3 regions of the Clostridium novyi NT genome follow, and region 2 is predicted to be linked to each of the others. Evidence: a T-box and tRNA genes for the amino acid it is inferred to sense, from the RefSeq annotation. Region 2 holds a T-box; the other regions hold tRNA genes.
What was found. A T-box is a leader RNA that pairs with one kind of tRNA and senses whether it is charged. The one in region 2 lies ahead of NT01CX_RS04235 (valine--tRNA ligase), so its partner is inferred to be a tRNA-Val.
Positions count from the first base shown of each region.

Region 1: it encodes a tRNA-Val, which carries the amino acid that the T-box ahead of NT01CX_RS04235 (valine--tRNA ligase) is inferred to sense. The anticodon was not compared.
Region 3: it encodes a tRNA-Val, which carries the amino acid that the T-box ahead of NT01CX_RS04235 (valine--tRNA ligase) is inferred to sense. The anticodon was not compared.

Region 1 covers NC_008593.1:2,203,376-2,210,314, reverse strand. Annotated here, with positions in the region: gene spoIID (stage II sporulation protein D) at 1-61, shown strand, start outside; gene NT01CX_RS10255 (M23 family metallopeptidase) at 237-1,001, shown strand; gene spoIIID (sporulation transcriptional regulator SpoIIID) at 1,138-1,392, shown strand; gene NT01CX_RS10245 (rod shape-determining protein) at 1,528-2,559, shown strand; gene yyaC (spore protease YyaC) at 2,616-3,158, opposite strand; gene NT01CX_RS10235 (tRNA 2-thiocytidine(32) synthetase TtcA) at 3,263-3,982, opposite strand; tRNA gene NT01CX_RS10230 (tRNA-Thr) at 4,235-4,310, shown strand; tRNA gene NT01CX_RS10225 (tRNA-Tyr) at 4,315-4,399, shown strand; tRNA gene NT01CX_RS10220 (tRNA-Val) at 4,409-4,484, shown strand; tRNA gene NT01CX_RS10215 (tRNA-Tyr) at 4,525-4,609, shown strand; SAM riboswitch class I at 4,775-4,879, shown strand; gene metK (methionine adenosyltransferase) at 4,950-6,125, shown strand; gene NT01CX_RS10205 (SF1B family DNA helicase RecD2) at 6,246-6,939, shown strand, end outside.
Region 2 covers NC_008593.1:929,421-936,359, reverse strand. Annotated here, with positions in the region: gene NT01CX_RS04235 (valine--tRNA ligase) at 1-2,088, opposite strand, end outside; T-box leader at 2,158-2,371, opposite strand; gene NT01CX_RS04230 (hypothetical protein) at 2,512-3,042, shown strand; gene pfkB (1-phosphofructokinase) at 3,090-4,013, opposite strand; gene NT01CX_RS04220 (polysaccharide deacetylase family protein) at 4,348-5,265, opposite strand; gene NT01CX_RS04215 (DUF4829 domain-containing protein) at 5,339-5,845, opposite strand; partial or broken gene NT01CX_RS04210 (hypothetical protein) at 6,127-6,540, opposite strand; gene NT01CX_RS04205 (ABC transporter substrate-binding protein) at 6,631-6,879, shown strand.
Region 3 covers NC_008593.1:34,754-41,692, forward strand. Annotated here, with positions in the region: gene NT01CX_RS00205 (acyl-[acyl-carrier-protein] thioesterase) at 1-608, shown strand, start outside; gene NT01CX_RS00210 (NAD(P)/FAD-dependent oxidoreductase) at 703-1,947, opposite strand; tRNA gene NT01CX_RS00215 (tRNA-Glu) at 2,349-2,423, shown strand; tRNA gene NT01CX_RS00220 (tRNA-Val) at 2,437-2,512, shown strand; tRNA gene NT01CX_RS00225 (tRNA-Asp) at 2,526-2,602, shown strand; tRNA gene NT01CX_RS00230 (tRNA-Thr) at 2,610-2,685, shown strand; tRNA gene NT01CX_RS00235 (tRNA-Glu) at 2,703-2,777, shown strand; tRNA gene NT01CX_RS00240 (tRNA-Val) at 2,791-2,866, shown strand; tRNA gene NT01CX_RS00245 (tRNA-Asp) at 2,879-2,955, shown strand; tRNA gene NT01CX_RS00250 (tRNA-Thr) at 2,961-3,036, shown strand; gene NT01CX_RS00255 (ATP-binding protein) at 3,193-4,185, opposite strand; gene NT01CX_RS00260 (DnaD domain protein) at 4,178-5,170, opposite strand; gene NT01CX_RS00265 (ABC-ATPase domain-containing protein) at 5,343-6,939, shown strand, end outside.

The DNA.
Region 1 (6,939 bases), 1.3 Mb from region 2:
TGAGATTTTAAAGCATTATTACAAAGGGACTGATGTAATAAAATTAAATGTTAAAAAATAAATAGTATATAGGTTGGATAAGTTTTGGGTTATTGGTAAGAATCATTACTAATAACCTTTTTTATATACATAAAATCGAAATATGTCTAAAAGTAATGGAAAAAGAGGAAAAATTTTTAATAAAAAAATGTATTTTTTATTTGCTAACGGACAAACTACAAAAAGGAGGTGTTTTTATGGAAAACAAGGATAATAAAAAAAGTTTTACTAATTTTTTAAAGAAACAAGGCTTTTATATAGCTCTATTTGTTTGTTTAACTGTATTAGCTGTAGTTACAGCAATAACAGCAAGCAATACTAAAGAAGCTAGAAAGGTTGCCAAAAATGAAGCTACTAATAATGTACAGCAAAAACAAAATCAAAAGATGAACTCAAAAACAAAGGATGCTCTATTACAAGAAGATAAAAAGATAGATAACGCTGTTGAGGTAAAAAATAATTCAAAACAAAAGAAAAATGTTGCAAATAATTCAAAAAAAGAAGTTTCAGTTTCTAAAGTATCACAAACTAATTTCATAAAACCAGTTGAAGGAAAGGTTGCTATGAAATATTCAGAAACACCAGTATGGTGGGAAACTTCAAAATCATATAGACCAAACTTTGGAATAAACATAAATGCAAAAGTAGGTACAGCTGTAAAAGCTATTGCAGATGGAAAAGTTAAAAAGGTAGATAACAATGGTTCTTTTGGAACAACAGTAGTTATTTATCACCCAGAAAGCGGAAAAACTAGTGTCTATGGAAATTTAGATAAAAAACTAAAGGTTAAAAAAGGCGACAAAGTAACACAAGGACAAGAAATAGGATCAATTGGAAAGACTTCCTTAAGAGGTATGTCACAAGAAGTAGGTAGTGATTTCTTACATCTTGAAATACTTAAAAAAGCAGATGGAGATCCTCAATTTGCAAGTGAAAATCCAGAAAAATATATAAAATATTAATTTATCTTAAGTACACATTTAAAAGCCATTTTCCGAGTCTATTCGGAAGATGGCTAAATAATAAGTAGACATAGTAATTTAAAAGAAAATAAATGCATATTTATAAATATATAAGGTTAAGGAGGTAGCAATTACTTTGAAAGATTACATTGAAGAAAGAGTGCTAGAAGTCGCAAAGTATATAATCGAATCTAAAGCTACAATAAGGAAAACAGCTAAAGTTTTTGGCGTAAGTAAAAGTACGATACACAAAGATATGACTGAAAGATTACCTAAAATAAATCCACAAGTAGCCAAAGAGGCTAAGGATGTGTTAGATTTAAATAAATCAGAGAGACATATAAGAGGTGGAAAAGCCACTAGAATGAAATATAAAACATTAGAAGGTTAAAAAAAATCCTGTTTTTATGCGAAATATAAGTAATTTTATGTAATCCTATGGAATAAATCAACATAAACGTATATAATAAGTATAGATAATGTCATAGAGTAGAATATATAGCAAAGAGCAGGAGTGAAAATTGGAATGTTTTTCAGAATGAGTACAGATATGGGGATAGATTTAGGTACAGCCACAGTACTAGTTTATATTAAAGGAAAAGGAATTGTATTACAAGAACCATCAGTTGTCGCTATTGATAGAAATAAAAACAAGGTTTTAGCAGTTGGAGAAGAAGCAAGACAAATGATAGGAAGAACACCAGGAAATATAGTAGCTATTCGTCCTTTGAAGGATGGAGTTATATCTGATTATGATATAACTGAAAGAATGTTAAAACATTTTATTAGAAAAGCATGTGGAAAGAAAAAAGTAGGAGCTCCAAGGGTTGTTATATGTGTTCCATGTGAAGCTACAGAGGTGGAAAAAAGAGCTGTAAAAGATGCAGCAGTAAATGCTGGAGCTAAAAAAGTGTTCTTAATAGAAGAACCTTTAGCGGCTGCTATTGGATCTGGTCTTGATATAACTAAGGCAAGTGGTAATATGGTTATTGATATTGGTGGAGGAACTACTGATATTGCGGTAATCTCATTAGGCGGTATGGTTGTTAGAAATTCAATTAAAATTGCCGGAGATAATTTTGATGAAGATATAATAAAATACATAAGAAAAAAACACAAGCTTATGATAGGCGAAAGAACAGCGGAACAATTAAAAATAAACATAGGTACTGCATTTAAGAGAGAAGAAAATGCAACAATGGATATCAAGGGAAGAGATTTGGTTACTGGTCTTCCTAAGAATTTAACAATAACATCAGAAGAGATGAGAGAAGCTCTAAGTGAATCTGTTAATGCTATTGCAGAATGCACTCACTCAGTACTAGAAAAAACTCCACCAGAACTTGCAGCTGATATAGCTGATAAAGGTATTGTTATGACTGGTGGCGGAGCTTTATTACATGGTTTAGATAAATTAATTGAACAAGTAACAAAAGTTCCTGTATCTGTTGCAGAAGAATCTGTTTCATCAGTGGCACTTGGTACTGGAAATGTACTAAAGTTCTTAGATAAAATAGATGCATCTTATAAAGGAAGAGATATAAACTTAATAGATTAATCTATACTTAATATAAAACGCCCTATAATTTTATTATAGGGCGTTTTATATTCCACTCAATCATTATATCTATTTTTTAGCTGATAAAGATAATATGCATGTATTAAAGAATGTACAATAACTTTTGACATATTAACAATAAGATCTAATCTTATATTTCTATTGGTAAATAGTTCATTAGAATCGCTAGAATCTACAATACCTATTATGGAGGTTTTACCTACGTTAGGAAGTGATTTTCCAACACCTTTTCCAGGGTGAATAGGGGATGTTCTAGCTTGAATTTCTCCTATATTTTTTTCGTTACCTAAACAAGCATCTATGCCTATTATATTGCAATTTGGATATAAATGTTTTATTTCTTTTAATTTTTTATCTATGTTTAAAGCATGTATTGGATTAGAAATTGTTCCGTACACTTTTAGAGGAAAGTTTTTAAGAGTTAACATAGTACCTACTAAAGGTCCTAGACAATCCCCTATACATCTATCTGTACCAATACATACAATAATAGTATCTTCGTTAATGTAATCTTTAAAAAAATAGGCTATTTCATAATAAGATAAATTATCATCATAGTGAACTCGAACTTTATTCAAAAGCCACACCTCCTTGATAATTTATATGTAAGGCTTTTAAACATTATGAAAGTCAAAAAGAAAAAGGTTGAATTTGTATCAACCTTTTATTGTAAAAGAAAAATTTATTTAATTTTTTTATGCCATATATTAAGTTGCTCTATATTTGAAAGTGAATTAAGAAGATTATTTTTTAATCCTGGTATATCTTTTTCAAGAGAATATGTAAGATCCTTCATATATTCTCTTTTAGTAAACCCATTTGCAGGACAAGGGTTTTCAACTATAGGTATATTAGAGTTCTTAATAAATGTTTTTATGTTTTGTTCATCAATGTAAATCATAGGTCTTATTATATGAAGATCTGTACGGCTTAAATATGTGTCAGGTGAAAATGTATTTATACGACCTTCATAGAACATGGACATAAGTAAAGTTTCAATAGCGTCATTTTTATGATGTCCTAAAGCTACTTTATTACAGCCAAGTTTTTTAGCATGATCATTTAGAGAACCTCTTCTTAAATTTGCACATAAAGAGCAAGGGTTAGATTCTTTTCTTATATCAAAAACTATTTCCTTGATTTTAGTTTTAAATAAATAATATGGAACATTTAATTCTTTACAAATTCTTATCATTTCAGAAAAGTCTGCCCCAGCACCTGGATCTAAAGTGATTGCTATTAGCTCAAAAGGTTCTGGAGAAAATCTTTTGTATGCGTTAAGTAAATATAATAAAGTTATGCTATCCTTACCACCGGATAAACCTACAGCTATTTTGTCACCAGCTTGAATTAAATCAAAATCGACTACAGCTCTACGTAGTCTGCTTAATAATTTTTGCATATGTATCCTCCAAATTAAATGAAATTATGAACCTTATTATAATATAGTAAACTACACAAATAAAGAGGGGAAAATATGAATATTTAAAATCAAATACATGAGTAAAAATGAGAATAATGGTGAAAAATGAATAAAATAAAAGAAAATCTGTTTAAATAGATAAAAATGACGTTTGAAATAAATTAAATATCAATGTATACTAATATTCGTTGGCGCGGGGAAGTGTCAACGAGAAAACAAAAGATAAAGTAAGCTGGCATGGCTCAACTGGTAGAGCAACTGACTTGTAATCAGTAGGTTCCGGGTTCAAGTCCTGGTGCCAGCACCAACAAGGAGGAATTCCCGAGTGGCCAAAGGGGGCAGACTGTAAATCTGTTGCGTTTCGCTTCGATGGTTCGAATCCATCTTCCTCCACCATTTATAAATGGGCGCATAGCTCAGCTGGGAGAGCATCTGCCTTACAAGCAGGGGGTCACAGGTTCGAGCCCTGTTGTGCCCACCATTTATAAAACAGTTGGCATAGATATTTCAAAACTAAATATGGAGGAATTCCCGAGTGGCCAAAGGGGGCAGACTGTAAATCTGTTGCGTTTCGCTTCGATGGTTCGAATCCATCTTCCTCCACCATCTAAGAGACATTAATATGTCTCTTATTTTATTTTGCATTAAAATATATATTATAAATTTGTATTAGTTTGTTATTATAACTTACAAATAACAGTATACTATTATTGACATAGTAATGTGTATATGTTAATATTAAATTCGAAAATTCAATATTGGATAAGTAACATCTTATCAAGAGAGGTGGAGGGAATGGCCCTATGAAGCCCGGCAACCAGTATATAAATAAATACTAAGGTGCTAATTCCTGCAGTATAATCTGCAAGATAAGAATTTAAAGTGATTAAACAACCTCTTCTTTTAAATTCTAAGAAGAGGTTTTATTTTTGGGAGGTATATATAAATGAGAAGATTATTTACTTCGGAGTCCGTTACAGAAGGACATCCAGATAAAATGTGCGACCAAATTTCTGATGCTATATTAGATGCTATATTAAAAAATGACCCAAATGGAAGAGTTGCTTGTGAAACAGCAGTAACTACAGGAATGGTTATGGTTATGGGAGAAATATCAACTAATTGTTATGTTGATATTCCTAAAGTTGTAAGAGAAGTTATTTCAGATATCGGATATACAAGAGCAAAATATGGCTTTGATGCAGAAACTTGTTCTGTATTAACATCTATAGATGAACAATCACAAGATATAGCTATGGGTGTTGATGAAGCTTTAGAATCAAGACAAGGACAAAAAGACGATGTAGAAGCAATTGGTGCTGGAGACCAAGGTATAATGTTTGGTTTTGCTACAAACGAAACAAAAGAATATATGCCACTACCAATTAACATGGCTCATAAACTTTCAAGAAAATTAGCTGAAGTTAGAAAGAATGGTACATTAGCATATTTAAGACCAGATGGTAAAACTCAAGTTACAGTTGAATACGAAGATAACAAACCAGTTAGAATAGATGCAGTAGTTGTATCTACACAACATGATCCAGAAGTTACTCAAGAACAAATTCAAAAGGATATTATGGAACATGTAATAAAGACTGTTGTACCTAATGAATGGTTAGATGACGAAACAAAATATTACATTAACCCAACAGGAAGATTTGTAATAGGTGGACCTCATGGAGATACAGGTCTTACAGGAAGAAAAATAATAGTTGATACATACGGCGGATCAGGAAGACACGGCGGTGGTGCTTTCTCTGGAAAAGACCCAACAAAGGTTGATAGATCAGCAGCTTATGCAGCAAGATGGGTTGCTAAAAACTTAGTTGCAGCAGGTGTTGCAGATAAGATCGAAATAGGTCTTGCTTATGCTATAGGAGTTGCTCGTCCAGTATCACTTTTAGTAAATACTTTTGGTACAGAAAAAATTGAAGATAGCAAAATAGTAGATATCGTAAATAAAGTTTTCGATTTAAGACCAGGAGCAATTATTAGAGATTTAGAATTAAAGAGACCAATATACAGGCAAACAGCTGCATACGGTCACTTTGGTAGAACTGATGTAGAACTTCCATGGGAACAATTAAATAAAGTTGACGAAATAAAAAAATACATCTAATTATATAAATGATTATAGAAAGACCAATGCCGAGTAGGTATTGGTCTTTTATTAGTTGAGAATAATATAGCTATATCTTATAATTAATTTAAATGAATTAAGTTTAGGAGAGGGTTTGCTATGACTGAGTTAAATGGAACTGTAGAAGGTATAGTATTTAAAAATGAAGAAAATGGTTATGTAGTAGCTCATGTAAAATCTAATAAAAAGAGAATAACTATAACAGGGTGTATACCATATGTAATGGAAGGTCAAAATCTAAAATTACAGGGTCAGTGGGTTAATCATCCTCACTTTGGACAGCAATTTAAAGTTACATCTTGCGAAGAAATAGTTCCAAATTCTTTAGAAGGAATAGAAAAATACTTATCTTCAGGTATTATATCAGGAATAGGACCTGTAACTGCGAAAAAAATAGTAGAACATTTTGGAGAAAAAACACTAGATGTATTAGATGAAGATATTGAAAAACTTAAAGAGATTGATGGGATAGGTACAAAAAAGATTGAAACCATAGCTAAATCATACTCAAAACAAAGAGAAGTAAGAAACATAATGGTGTTTTTACAGACTTATGGAGTAACAGCAAAGCAGTGTGTAAAGATACATAAAAAATATGGTCATGATTCTATTGCAGTTGTGAAACAAAATCCTTATACACTAACGGAAGATATATCAGGAATAGGATTTAAGACAGCAGATAAAATAGCCAGAAGCTTAGGGATTGAATCCAATTCACCTTTTAGAATTCAATGTGGTATAAAGTACATAGTAAATCAATTTTGTGGTATGGGAAATACATGTATGCCATTAG
Region 2 (6,939 bases):
GATTTCTTCTGTTATAAATGGCATTACTGGGTGTAATAATTTTAGTCCTTTCTTTAGAACTTCATTTAATACATTTAATACTACACCTTTAGCTTTTTCATCATCACCATATAATGCTGGTTTTACAAGTTCTATATACCAGTCACAGAATTCGTTCCACATAAAGTCGTATATCTTTTGAGCTGCTATACCAAGTTCAAACTTATCTATGTTTTCAGTAGCTTCTTTAACTACAGTGTTTATTCTTGATAATATCCACTTATCTGCAAGTGTGTACTCTTTGCAATCTTTATATTTTTCCATTAAATCTTTGTCAAGGTTCATCATAACAAATCTTGATGCATTCCAGATCTTATTTGCAAAGTTTCTAGCTGCTTCTACTTTTTCTTCGTAGTATCTAATATCGTTTCCTGGAGCATTACCTGTGATTAACATAAATCTTAGAGCATCTGCACCGTATTTTTCGATAACTTCAAGAGGATCAACACCATTTCCTAAAGACTTAGACATCTTTCTTCCTTCACTATCTCTTACGATACCGTGAATTAATACAGTATTAAATGGTATCTTCTTCATGCTGTGAAGTCCTGAGAATATCATTCTAGCTACCCAGAAGAATATTATATCGTATCCTGTAACTAATGTGTTTGTTGGATAGAAGTATTCAAGGTCTTCAGTTTTTTCTGGATATCCAAGTGTTGAGAATGGCCATAGTGCTGAACTGAACCAAGTATCAAGTACATCTTTGTCTTGTTCTAAATGTTCACTTCCGCATTTTGGACACTTAGTTGGATCTTCTGTAGATACTATTACTTCTCCACAATCTTTACAGTACCAAACTGGGATTCTGTGTCCCCACCATAATTGTCTTGAAATACACCAATCTTGAATGTTTTCCATCCAGTTATAGTATGTCTTTGAAAATCTTTCAGGTACAAATTTAATTTCACCTTCACGTACAACCTTTATAGCAGGTTCTGCAAGTGGCTTCATTTTAACATACCATTGTTCTGATGTCATAGGTTCAAGTGTGCTACCACATCTATCGTGAGTTCCTACATTATGAGCATGTTCTTTTATTTTTACTAAGAAACCAGCTTCATCTAAATCTTTAACTAATTCTTTTCTTGCTTCATATCTATCAAGTCCTGAATATTTTCCGTATCCTTCAGCTATACTACCATCTTTATTTAATATAACTACTTGTGGAAGGTTGTGTCTCTTTCCAACTTCATAGTCGTTAGGATCATGGGCTGGAGTTATTTTAACTGCTCCTGTTCCAAATTCTACATCAACATATTCATCTGCAACTATAGGTATTTCTCTATTTACTAATGGAAGCATTAACTTTTTACCTATTAAGTGTGTGTATCTTTCATCATTTGGATTAACTGCAACTGCTGTGTCTCCAAGCATAGTTTCTGGTCTTGTTGTAGCTATTTCTAAGAATTCATCGCTACCTACTACTGGATATTTAATGTGCCAGAAGTGACCGTTTTGTTCTTCATATTCAATTTCTGCATCTGATATTGCAGTTTGACATTTAGGACACCAGTTAACTATTCTGTTTCCTTTGTATATTAATCCTTCGTTGTATAATTCAACGAAAACTTTTCTTACAGCTTTATTTAAGCCTTCATCCATTGTAAATCTTTCTCTTGTATAGTCAGCAGAAATTCCTAGCTTTTGATATTGAGTTTTTATTCTGTCTCTGTACTTGTAAGCCCAATCCCATACTTTTTCAAGGAATGCTTCTCTTCCCATTTCTTTTTTATGTAGACCTTGTTCTAAAAGAGATTTTTCAACCTTAACCTCTGTTGCTATACTTGCGTGGTCTTCTCCTGGTAACCATAGTGTACTATATCCTTGCATTCTCTTTGTTCTAATTAAAAAGTCTTGAAGTGTTCCATCTAAAGCGTGACCTAAGTGAAGTTGTCCTGTTATATTTGGTGGCGGCATCATTATAGTATAAGGTTTTTTAGTCTTATCTATTTCTGGTGTAAAATATCCTTTTTGTTCCCATTTTTCATATAACTTATCTTCGAATTCTTTTGGATCATAAGTTTTTGCAATATTAACTTCTTGCATTATTTCTCCTCCTTAAATTTATATTTTATATTAAATAATTTTCAAAATAAAAAAAGCACTGTCAATCCACCAAAGGACGACAATGCGCGTTACCACCTTAATTCTCGAAATCAATCAAGCACTCATTAAAATTAACGATGTGACCACCGTCTTTATCTACTATTATTTCAATAAAGAAACTCCAAAGCTACCTTCAAGATAATTTATATAGAAAGTCTCTCAGCTAATAAACTTTCCTCTCTTAATACTCCTTATCCCTACTCCTCTTTTTCTCTGTTTTTATATTATATAATTATTTCTTATTATACCGTTATTTTTTTAAGTGTCAAGTTTTTTGTTTTCATAATATTGTAATAATAAGAGTTTTTATTTTATAAATATATATTAACTTATGTTTTTTAAGTTGATAAATGAGGTAGTAATATGAAAAGTTTAATAATTGCTGGAGTGAATATATACAAATGTAAAATTCTCCATAGAAGTAAAACTGAATTACTATATTTAACACCTAATAATAGAGTATTAAAAGTATGTAAAAATGTTGATAATTGCAGACGTGAATATTTAATATTAAGATATGCTAGTGGTAATAAATACTTTCCAAAAGTTTTTGAATATAGAACCGGATATATTCTAAGAGAATATGTAAATGGTATATGTATTATAGATTATATAAAAAAAAATAGCCTAGATGAAAACCTTGCACTGTCTTTAGTAGATATAATAGAAAACTTTGAAAAACTAGAATTTACACGGCTTGATACTGGTTTATCTCACATATTTATAACCAAAAGTGGAGAATTAAAAGTAATAGGATTAAAAAATAATTGCTCACGAAAAGAAAAATATCCAAAACACATGATTAATGGACTTAGAAAACTTAAAGTTTCTAAAAAATTTTTTAAAACTTTAAAACACAAACGGCCAGATTTGTATTCAAAATGGAAAAAATGATTATGATATTAGAAATAAATATAAGCTAATAGCTAAAAGAACTAGTATTACTCTATTCTTTTAGCTATTATTTTTTGTTTTAATAATGTTTCCACCTGACTTTTGGTAGCTAAGCCCTTAGAAAATGCAGTAGCACTTCCAGTTGCAACTCCAAATTTAAAAGCCTCCATTAAATCTTTATTTTTTAAATATCCAAAAATAAATCCTGCAACCATTGAATCTCCTGCCCCTACAGAATTTTTAAGCACTCCCTTTGGAGCTTTACTTTTTATAACTTCTCCACTTGATGAAATAAATATAGCACCCTTTTCGGCCATTGAAATAACTACATTTTCTGCTCCCATACTTTGTAATTTCTTTCCAAAATAAATTATATCTTCATCAGTTTTTATTGTTGTATTAAACAATTCTCCAAGTTCATGATGATTAGGTTTTATTAAAAAAGGTTTATACTTTAAAACATTTAGTAAAAGATTTGACGTTGCATCTACTACAACTTTTATATGTTTATCCTTTAGCTTTTTCATTATATCTTCATAAATATTTTCTGGCACTGTGTTTGGTATACTACCTGAAAGAACTAAAAAGTCATCTTCCTGTACTCCTTGTAGTTTATAAAAAAATTCATTTAAATCTTCCTTTTCTATCTTTGCACCCTGTGCATTTATCTCCGACTCAACTGAAGATTTTAGTTTAACATTTATTCTAGAGTTTCCATTTTTAAGTTTAATAAAATTGCTTTTTACTCCATATTCCTTAACTCTTTTTTCTATTTCTTTTCCTGTAAATCCTGAAACAAAGCCTAATGCTACACTTTTAACACCTAAATTATTTAAAACTATAGAAACATTAATCCCCTTACCACCAGGATATATTTCCTCACCAATTGTTCTATTTACTTCACCTATTTTAAATTCATCTACTCTTACAATATAATCCAAAGAGGGATTAAATGTAACTGTGTAAATCATATTTATCATCCTTTTATATAATTCTATTTTTTATTATTTTAATATTCCTCATAGCATATATTATATGCTACATATTTTAGTTTATAAATATAATTTTAACTTTCATAGAAATTTTTATATAAATATTTACTTTTTTAAAATGATATTTTATCATTAAATTAAGTATATGAAATTTAATACAGAAGGAGACTATTATTGGTTATTATAATCTTATAAAAATAGATATTATAAAAGTTGAAGATAATAAAATAGTTACCGTTAATTGTTAAAAAAGGCTGCCTTACTAAGAAATCTACATTATAGTATTTATTCTTAATAAGGCAGCTTTTATTTACTAAGATAAAGTTTTAAATTTATATCCTTTACTTTTAAAGTATTTGATTACTTTAGGAAGAGCTTTAGCTGTTTCTTCTTTTCCTCTTGCATCATGCATTAATAAAATAACTACATCTTTTCCTTTACTACTTTCTATTGCTAAATCAGCTAACTCTTCTGCTTTTTTAGGTTTTCCTTCCGCATCTTTGCTTAAAGCATTCCAATCTACAGATACCTTATTAGTTTTATTAAGATAATCATTTAATGGATTCATACCCTTCCAAGTCCTATATCCACCTGGACATCTTAAAACTCTTGTTGAAAAATTTTCTCCTAAAATACTCTTTAATATACAATCATTCTTTTCAAAATCTTTTTTAAAAGCTTCTATATCTAGTTTACTATTAGGATATAAAATATTATAATCGTGACTATATGAATGATTTGCTATAGCATGTCCACTATTAAATATCTCTTTAACTAATTTTTTAGACGCATCTCCACCCTGTTCTATAACTTGTCCTATAAGAAAAAATGTAGCTTTAACATCTTCTTCTTTTAATACTTTTAAAACCTGTGGAGTTACTGATGGAGAACTTCCGTCATCAAAGGTTAAAAACACTATTTTTTCTCCATTATTAAAATAATGTCGCTTAGTAATTCTTTCTGAGATCTTTTTAGCATCATAAGTGTATTTTTTACCTTCATCATTTGTGCCTACAAACTTCTTTTGTGGTTTATTGTTATGTACTGATACTACCTTTTGTTGCACTTTAACATTTTTATTAGGTTTATTAGTTTTTGATATATACTGTTTTCCTTTATAAAAACTGATTAACCCTACACCCAAAATAAATACAGATAAAATTCCAATCCACTTCCTTGAATCTTTACCCTTTCTTCTCCTTTTATTTTGTCTGATTCTTTTGTTTCCCATGTTTTATATCTCCTTTTGTTATTACACTGTATTTGAAATAGTTAGACTTATTTATAACTTCAAAACATCACCTTTAATATAAATCACCATTAAACATAACGTCTCTTATTAACCAGTTAGATTTTTTATCTTTTCTAACTAATATTACTATACCTTGTAAAATTTTTTGGTTTTTATCTTCTTTATTGTCATTTGAATTTGTATAAAATTGTATAGTAAAACACCTAACATTTTCTTTATCAAATTTATTAATTTGATTCTTATCATAAATTGCTTTTTTTATTTGTTCTTTAACATCCCATTCTTTACAAGAAATAATTCCAACGGATTTTAAGTTATTAAAGCTTAAATTTTTCTTTTTATTTTTATATTCTTCAGTTTCTAATAATTCCATTTTACCTAAATCTTTATCATTCCAACACTTAAAATATTCATTAATAACTTGAACTTCATTAAGATTATTTTGATTAGTTGATACTTTTGACACATTAACTTCATGTATATCTTTTTTGCTACTACATCCCATAAAACACCCACATCCAACCAGACAGATAATTATTACAGATAATATCTTTTTCACACTAATTCCCCCCTTACTTTTTAACATTCTGTTAAGTTATATAGTTATATTTACCATATTTATTATACCTTAAATTTACTTTATATGCATATAAATGTATTTGGGGGCTTTTACTAATTTTATAATTACTTAAATTTGCTAACACTTTATATTTATCACTTTTTAAATACTTATTCTTTACAAAAATATTACGTTCTTTTACATTGTGTAAACTTTTTTTACAATAATAAAATAGCTAGACCTAATTGGATCTAGCTATTTTTCTTATACTTATTTAATTTTTATTTTAATACTTCTCTTATTAATTCAATTTCTTCAATATCTAAATCGGTTAATTCTTTTATAGTTTGATTATCTAATCCTTTTTTTATTGCTTTTTTAACGATTTCCAAAGTCTTTTCTTTCTTGCCTTCATCTTTACCCTTTTCTATTCCCTCTTGTATTAAGCTTTTGCCAAGTTCAGTCATTCTTAATTCCTCCTTTACCTTTTCTAAATCTTTTCCACTTAAAAATTTATTTGCAAAGGCATATAATATTGATTCTATATCATTTTTATAATCTTTTTTTATATCCTTTACTATATTTATAGCATTAAGTATTTTATCTACTGTACTTATGCTTCCACCCATTATAGGAGTAAATGTTAAAGATATTATATCCTGTTTTGTAACTTCAAGTCCATTTTTTATCTTAGTTTCTAATACTTCAAACTCTTTCTCACCCATAAAAACTTACCAGCATATAATACAGTGACATAAAGAATAATTAGGAGGAATTTCTAGTCTATGAAAAAGAAAATTTTAAGTACATGCTTAGCTGTTATGTTTATTTTCACATCAGTTATATTTACAGGGTGCGGAAAGAAAAATGAATCCGAACTTCAAGAGGTTAAGTTAAATGAAGTTGTTCGTTCTGTTTTTTACGCTCCTATGTATGTAGCTATTAATGAAGGTTTCTTTAAAGAACAAGGATTAGATATTGAACTTTCCACTGGTCAAGGTGCTGAAGCTCCTATGTTCAAAACACAAGTTTAAATTTTAAGAGTTTGGAGGTGGAAATCCCTAGGAAAACTAAAGAAAAGCCTGACTAGAGAG
Region 3 (6,939 bases), 890 kb from region 2:
ACATGATGGAAAATAATATGGCTTGGATATTATACAAATGGGACATAAATGTAGAGAGATATCCAAGGTATAGAGAGAAGATATTAGCAGTTACAGAGCCATATTCCATAAAAAAATTCTATGCTTATAGAAAGTTTTATATATTAGATGAAAATAGAAATATTATAGCATCGGCAAAATCTACATGGCTACTAATAGATACAAAAAAGAGAAGACCACTTAGAATTTCTAAAGAGATGGTTAAAGCTTTTGGACTTGAAAATAAAGAAGAAACATTAGAAATTGAAAATGTACATAAACTACCTGAAGAAAATACAGAAATAAACTTTAAGGTAAGGTATAGTGACATTGATACTAATGGTCATGTTAATAATGAAAAATACGTTGCATGGATGATAGAAAGTATTCCTCGAGATATAATATTAAATTACACTCTTAAAAATACAAAAATAACATATAAAAAAGAAACTATGTACGGAGAAAGTATAAAAGTTATAACAGGAAAAATTAAAGAAGATGAAGATAAAGTGAAATTTGTACATAATATATTAAGAGAAAATGGAGAACTTTTAACTGAGGGAGAAACTCTTTGGGAAAAAAATAAATAATAAGGTACATAACTATTATTTGTTTTATAAAGGTTAAGGATGGTAGCAAAATGTTTTGTTACCATCCTTTTTTATTTTTAATTAATATTTAAAACTAAAATTCATACAGCACATTAGAGACTGCGAGAGCTGATGCCCATGCCCATTGTAGGTTAAAACCACCACAATCACCATCAACATCTAAGATTTCACCGCAAAAGTACAAATTAGGAACGATTTTAGATTCAAGGGTACTTTCGTCTACTTCTTTAGTATTTACGCCCCCAGCAGTGACCTGAGCGTTATTAAAGCCATTAGTACCAGTGACGTTAAATCTCCAATCTTTAAGAAGATCAAAAATATTGTTCTTTTCTTTCCAAGTAAGTTCCCAACAAGGTTTATGTATACTTTCAATGTTAGCTTCTTTTAAAAGAATAGGTATAATTTTTTTATTTATTATGCCTATAAGAGAATCATAAACACTTTTGTATCCAAAAACACCCCAGTGATTTTCTAAAAAATGAATTAATTCTTCTTTAGAAAAATTGTTCATCATATCAACTGACATTGTAACATTTTTACCCTTTGAAGTTGAATAAGATGCATTTCTGCTAAGCTGAAGTATTGGTGGGCCTGAAATACCATAATCAGTAAACAAAATCTCTCCAAGTTCTTCTTGAACAAATTCATTATCTATAAATATTTTAGCGCTTCCATCAAACTTAACCCCAGATATTGATTTTAGCTTTTTATAATCTAATTTAAGCTGTACAAGGGCTGGAATAGGTTCTATAATGCTATGACCTAATTTCTTAGCTAAAGTAAATCCTGAGCCATCTGAGCCGGTTTTAGGAGCTGATTTTCCTCCACAACACAGAATTAACTTATTGCAGTTAAATTCTTTAGTTAAATCATCATTTGAAGAAGTAAAGATTTTAAAACCTTTTTTAGAGTGGATAATATCCTTTACTTTAGTTTCTAAGTAAATAGGTATTTCTCTCTCTTCTAAGGTAGATTTTAATACGTCTATTACAGATGAAGCTTGAAGGGACATAGGATACATTTTACCGTTCTCTAAAGTTGTAAGGTAAATACCTATAGTTTTAAAAAATTCCTCGATTTTATCTACAGTAAATTTTGATAAAATAGTTTTAAAAAAGCTTTTATTTTCGCTATGGTATCTATCAAGTGTTATATTTTCATTTGTAATATTACAACGACCGTTTCCTGTTGTTAAAAGTTTTTTTGCAATTCTATTATTAGATTCTATTATGGCAACGTCTAATCCTAAATTTTTAGCATTAATAGCTGCTATGATTCCGGAGGCACCTCCGCCAACTATAATAACATCATGTTTCAAAATGATCTCTCCTTATGTTATGCATTTATATTTTATTATATCTTAATAAAGAAAAAGAATAAAATTTAATAGACAAAAAGCTAAAAAATAAAAATAAAAGAATAAAATTAGTACAAAAAACTTATAAATTTAAAAATAAAAATAGAGAAAAAATAATAAAAATAGCATTAATTATATAAAGAAATATAAAAATATATAATAAATTTTTATATTTTGAAAAATGACGAAACTCCCATTAAATAAGGGTTTTAGGGGTTGAAAACTATAACATGACAAAAAATAAATAATAAAATTAAAAAAAAATGCAGAAAATGTGTTGACACTTTATCAAATATCATGTAATATATTCTTCGTCGGGTGTGACGGAAACGAAACACTTGAAAAACAAAAGATTAAACCAAGGCTCCTTGGTCAAGCGGTTAAGACACCACCCTTTCACGGTGGTAACAGGGGTTCGATTCCCCTAGGAGTCACCATTTACAGTTTTATGGGCGCATAGCTCAGCTGGGAGAGCATCTGCCTTACAAGCAGGGGGTCACAGGTTCGAGCCCTGTTGTGCCCACCATAAAACAAAATGTGGCCTAGTGGCTCAGTTGGTTAGAGTGCCGGCCTGTCACGCCGGAGGTCGAGGGTTCGAGTCCCTTCTAGGTCGCCATATATTAGCTGGCATGGCTCAACTGGTAGAGCAACTGACTTGTAATCAGTAGGTTCCGGGTTCAAGTCCTGGTGCCAGCACCAATTTTAAAATTTAATAAGGCTCCTTGGTCAAGCGGTTAAGACACCACCCTTTCACGGTGGTAACAGGGGTTCGATTCCCCTAGGAGTCACCATTTACAGTTTTATGGGCGCATAGCTCAGCTGGGAGAGCATCTGCCTTACAAGCAGGGGGTCACAGGTTCGAGCCCTGTTGTGCCCACCATAAAACAAATGTGGCCTAGTGGCTCAGTTGGTTAGAGTGCCGGCCTGTCACGCCGGAGGTCGAGGGTTCGAGTCCCTTCTAGGTCGCCATATTAGCTGGCATGGCTCAACTGGTAGAGCAACTGACTTGTAATCAGTAGGTTCCGGGTTCAAGTCCTGGTGCCAGCACCAGTAAAAACTAAGTAATTTTACTTAGTTTTTTATTTTTTTGTTAATTAATTAAAAAGTATAAATCTAGTTGTATATATAAAATATATAAGCAAAAAAAACGAGTAAATTATAGTATTCATAATTTACTCGTTTTTTAGTATGGTCTAACCGATATATCTATAAATTTTGAGACCTCATTTTTGATAAATTTATTTTAACACGTATATCTTCACCATAAAATTTACATAAAGTGAAGTTACCAAATAATCTTGAAGTTATTCTTTCAGAATATGTTTTAAGTAATGATTCTAAAGTATAGTTTGTTGAAATAACCATTTTTTTATTTTTAAGTATTCTCTTATTTAAAAGATTAAAAAGTTCTGTTTTAGTGAAATTACTTATTTGTTCAGTACCTAAATCGTCAATTATAAGTAAGTCACAATTGATAAGTATATCTTCAAGTTCGTAATTATTTTCAAGTCTTATTTCTCTAAGGTTTTTAATAAGATCTTCAGCGGTTCTATAAATTACTAAATTTCCTCTGTCTAGAAGTTCCTTTGCAATACAGTGAGTTAAAAAAGTCTTTCCTGTGCCTGAATTTCCATAAAACAAGAGATTATCTTTTCCACTATCAAAAGTTTCTATAAAGTACATAATAGTTTTTATTATCTCTTCCATGTTCTTTCTAGAACTTTTGGGATTTTCACTATCTCTAGTTGATGGATAATAGTCATATTTAAAGTTTCTAAAATTATTAGTCCTAAGTAGCTGACTAAGTTCAGAGTTTTCATAGTAAAGCTTAATTAATTTTGGTTTATAACATTCACATTTAGTTGGTCCAATAAAACCTGTATCTTTGCATTTAGGACATTGGTATCTAGTTTTTAGATAATCCATATCATAACCATTAGACACTAAAAGTTCTGTTTTCTTCATTCTAAGGTCAGTTATTTTTTCACGTAGGTCATGTAAGAATTCTTCTCTATTTTTTATTGGTTTAAATGCACTTATAGAAAGTTTTACACATAGTTTATTTATCTCTTTTTCCAGTTCCTCAATCTCAGGAAACTTAGAGTAAACTTCTTCTTTTCTATTTTTAAGATTATGTGTTTCATCTTCTCTTATTTTTTCGTACATTTTTAAAATCTTATGTTGGTAACCCTTAATCATCATTATCCCATCCTAGTAATTTTTTTTCTAGTTCACTAAAGTCATAAGAGCGTTGCTCATAGTTATTAAATGAATCTGTGCTAGTATTAGTATTATTGCCATAATAGTTCTTTTTCTTAAAGTTACCTTTTAATTTATCTTTCTTTTCTATATCTTCAATAGTTCTTAAATCATTTTTAAACCAATTATTTAGAATTCCATCTATATATTTAAATTCAGCTTTATTTAATCTTTCAAAACAAATATCGCAAGCTTTATATATTATATCTAAAGGAAATTTGTAAACACTAATCCATTTATCAAGCATTTGCTCCTGTGGCTTCATAACTTCTGAATTTTTAATTCCTAGGTAATTTAATATCTTTTTAATGTTAAGCCATTTGTCTTCATGAGCTTTAATAAAAGCTTGGGCATCATCAACTGTTTTAATTTTAGCATCATGCCATGCTATTGCTATTTTTTCAATATATCTGTAATCACGTTTTCCTTTTGAAACGCTATACTGCATTAAAAGAAGTATAAGTTCTGGAGAAAAATCAAAGTCTTTTTGCCAGCTTAAATACATTGTCATTTCTTTATTTGAAAGAGGACGTGCTAGGAGTTGTTCTATTTCTTTCATCATACCCTTAATAGAATTATCCTTTAATTTTGATAGTATAGCAGTATCTGTAGGGTCTTGTTTTGGTGCATTGTCTAAATCTAAAAATTCTATAGAATAAGTACCTGAATCGTCAAGGGAATTCATCTTAATTACCCCTTCATCACTCCAGTAATTCCATGCATTCATAACATCATCTTCTAATATGTGAAGAGTATCTGCAATACTAGCAGAGTTTACCCCAAGTTCACCAGACATACAATATCTAAGACCAAGTAAATAGACCTTTACGTATTGCCCTCTAGCTGATGTCATAAATTTATCTATAAATATGTTACTTACAAGAGTGTACTTGACATTCTTGTGGTTAAACATGAATGTGTTCATGCAGTCACACCTTTCTATTATAAACACTATATATAGTAACTTTAAATTTAATTATAACAAAATAATGGGTTTTACTCAATTAATTAAAGAATGGAAGAAAAATTACATTTATTGAAATAAACAATATTTGGTGGTATTTTAAATACATAAGTTTATGGTAGGAGGAAGTTTATTGAAGAATTCAGTAGATTTATTAAATATATTAAAAAGTATAAATGGTAAAGGGTATAAGGCATATAAGGATATAGCTGGAGCCTATGATTTTGGAAAATACATATTACATGTAGATAGTGTTCAAGGAGATCCATTTGCAAGTCCTTCTAGAGTTAGAATTAGTGTAAATCAGAAAAATTCTAAGTTTCCAGAAAACCTTTTTGATGAATCTTACAGAAGAATAGCTTTAACGGATTTTTTAGCTCGTTTATTTTATGAAAATATAAATAAGATTTATTCTAGAGTTAAGGGTTCAGGAAAAAGTGGACTTTTAAGTATAGATAGTTGCGGTCAAGAAGTATTAGATAGAACAGCTATTTGTATTGATAAAAATAAGGTTGAAGCTAGGATAGAAGTGGGTCTTCCGGCAAATGGAAGAAGGGTTTTATCAAAAGAAGCTGAAGAGATCTTTTTTAATTTTATACCCAAAATAGTAGATAAAACTTTATATTTCAATAATATTAATAAAGAAAAGTTAATAGAAAGTGTGCGTCTTTCAGAAGATCAAAATTATATAAGAAATAAATTAAATGAACTTCAGTTGTGTGCTTTTGTAGCTAATGGCTCTATACTTCCAAGAGAAAGTGGAGTATCAGAAAAACCATTAAAGAACAATGCAGTTAAGTTTTTAAGTCCTAAAGAACTTGAGTTGGAAATAAATCTTCCAAACAAGGGCAAAATATCTGGAATGGGTATTAAGAAGGGAATAACCTTAATTGTAGGCGGAGGATACCACGGTAAGTCTACACTTTTAAAGGCCCTAGAACTTGGAGTTTATAATCACATTAAAGGTGATGGGCGTGAATTTGTAATAACAGATGACACTGCGGTGAAGATTAGAGCAGAAGATGGAAGAAGCATCGAAAAAGTAGATATATCAATGTTCATAAACAATCTTCCAAATGGAAAGGACACAGTTAAATTTACTACTGAAAATGCCAGTGGAAGTACATCAGAGGCTGCAAATATTGTTGAGGCAATAGAAAGTAGGGCAAGGGTATTTCTTATTGATGAAGATACAAGTGCAACTAATTTTATGATTAGAGATAAGAATATGCAGTTACTTGTAAGTGATGATAAGGAGCCTATAACCCCATTTATATTAAGGGCAAGAGAAATATATGAGAAAAACGGGATTTCAACTATTATAGTTGTAGGAAGTTCTGGAGACTATTTTTCTATAGCTGACAATGTAATTATGATGGATGAATATAGGATTTTAGATGTAACTAAAAAGGCTAAGGAAATAAGTAAAAACAGTAATGAGAATAGTAATAATATAGATATAAATAAAGATAGGTATTCTTTAAATTTTAATAGAGTTTTACTTAAAAATAGCTTTAAGGAAGGATATAAAGGAGTAAAAATAAAATCTGTTGGAAAGGAAGCACTTCTTTATAATAAATCTGAAATAAATTTAAGATATTTAGAGCAAATAGTAGATAGAAGCCAAGTTAATACCATTGGAGAAATTATAAAATACATAAAAGAGAATACTGTTAATGACAAGTTAAACTTACATGATGTAGTAGGTAAAGTTGTTGAAGATATTAAGG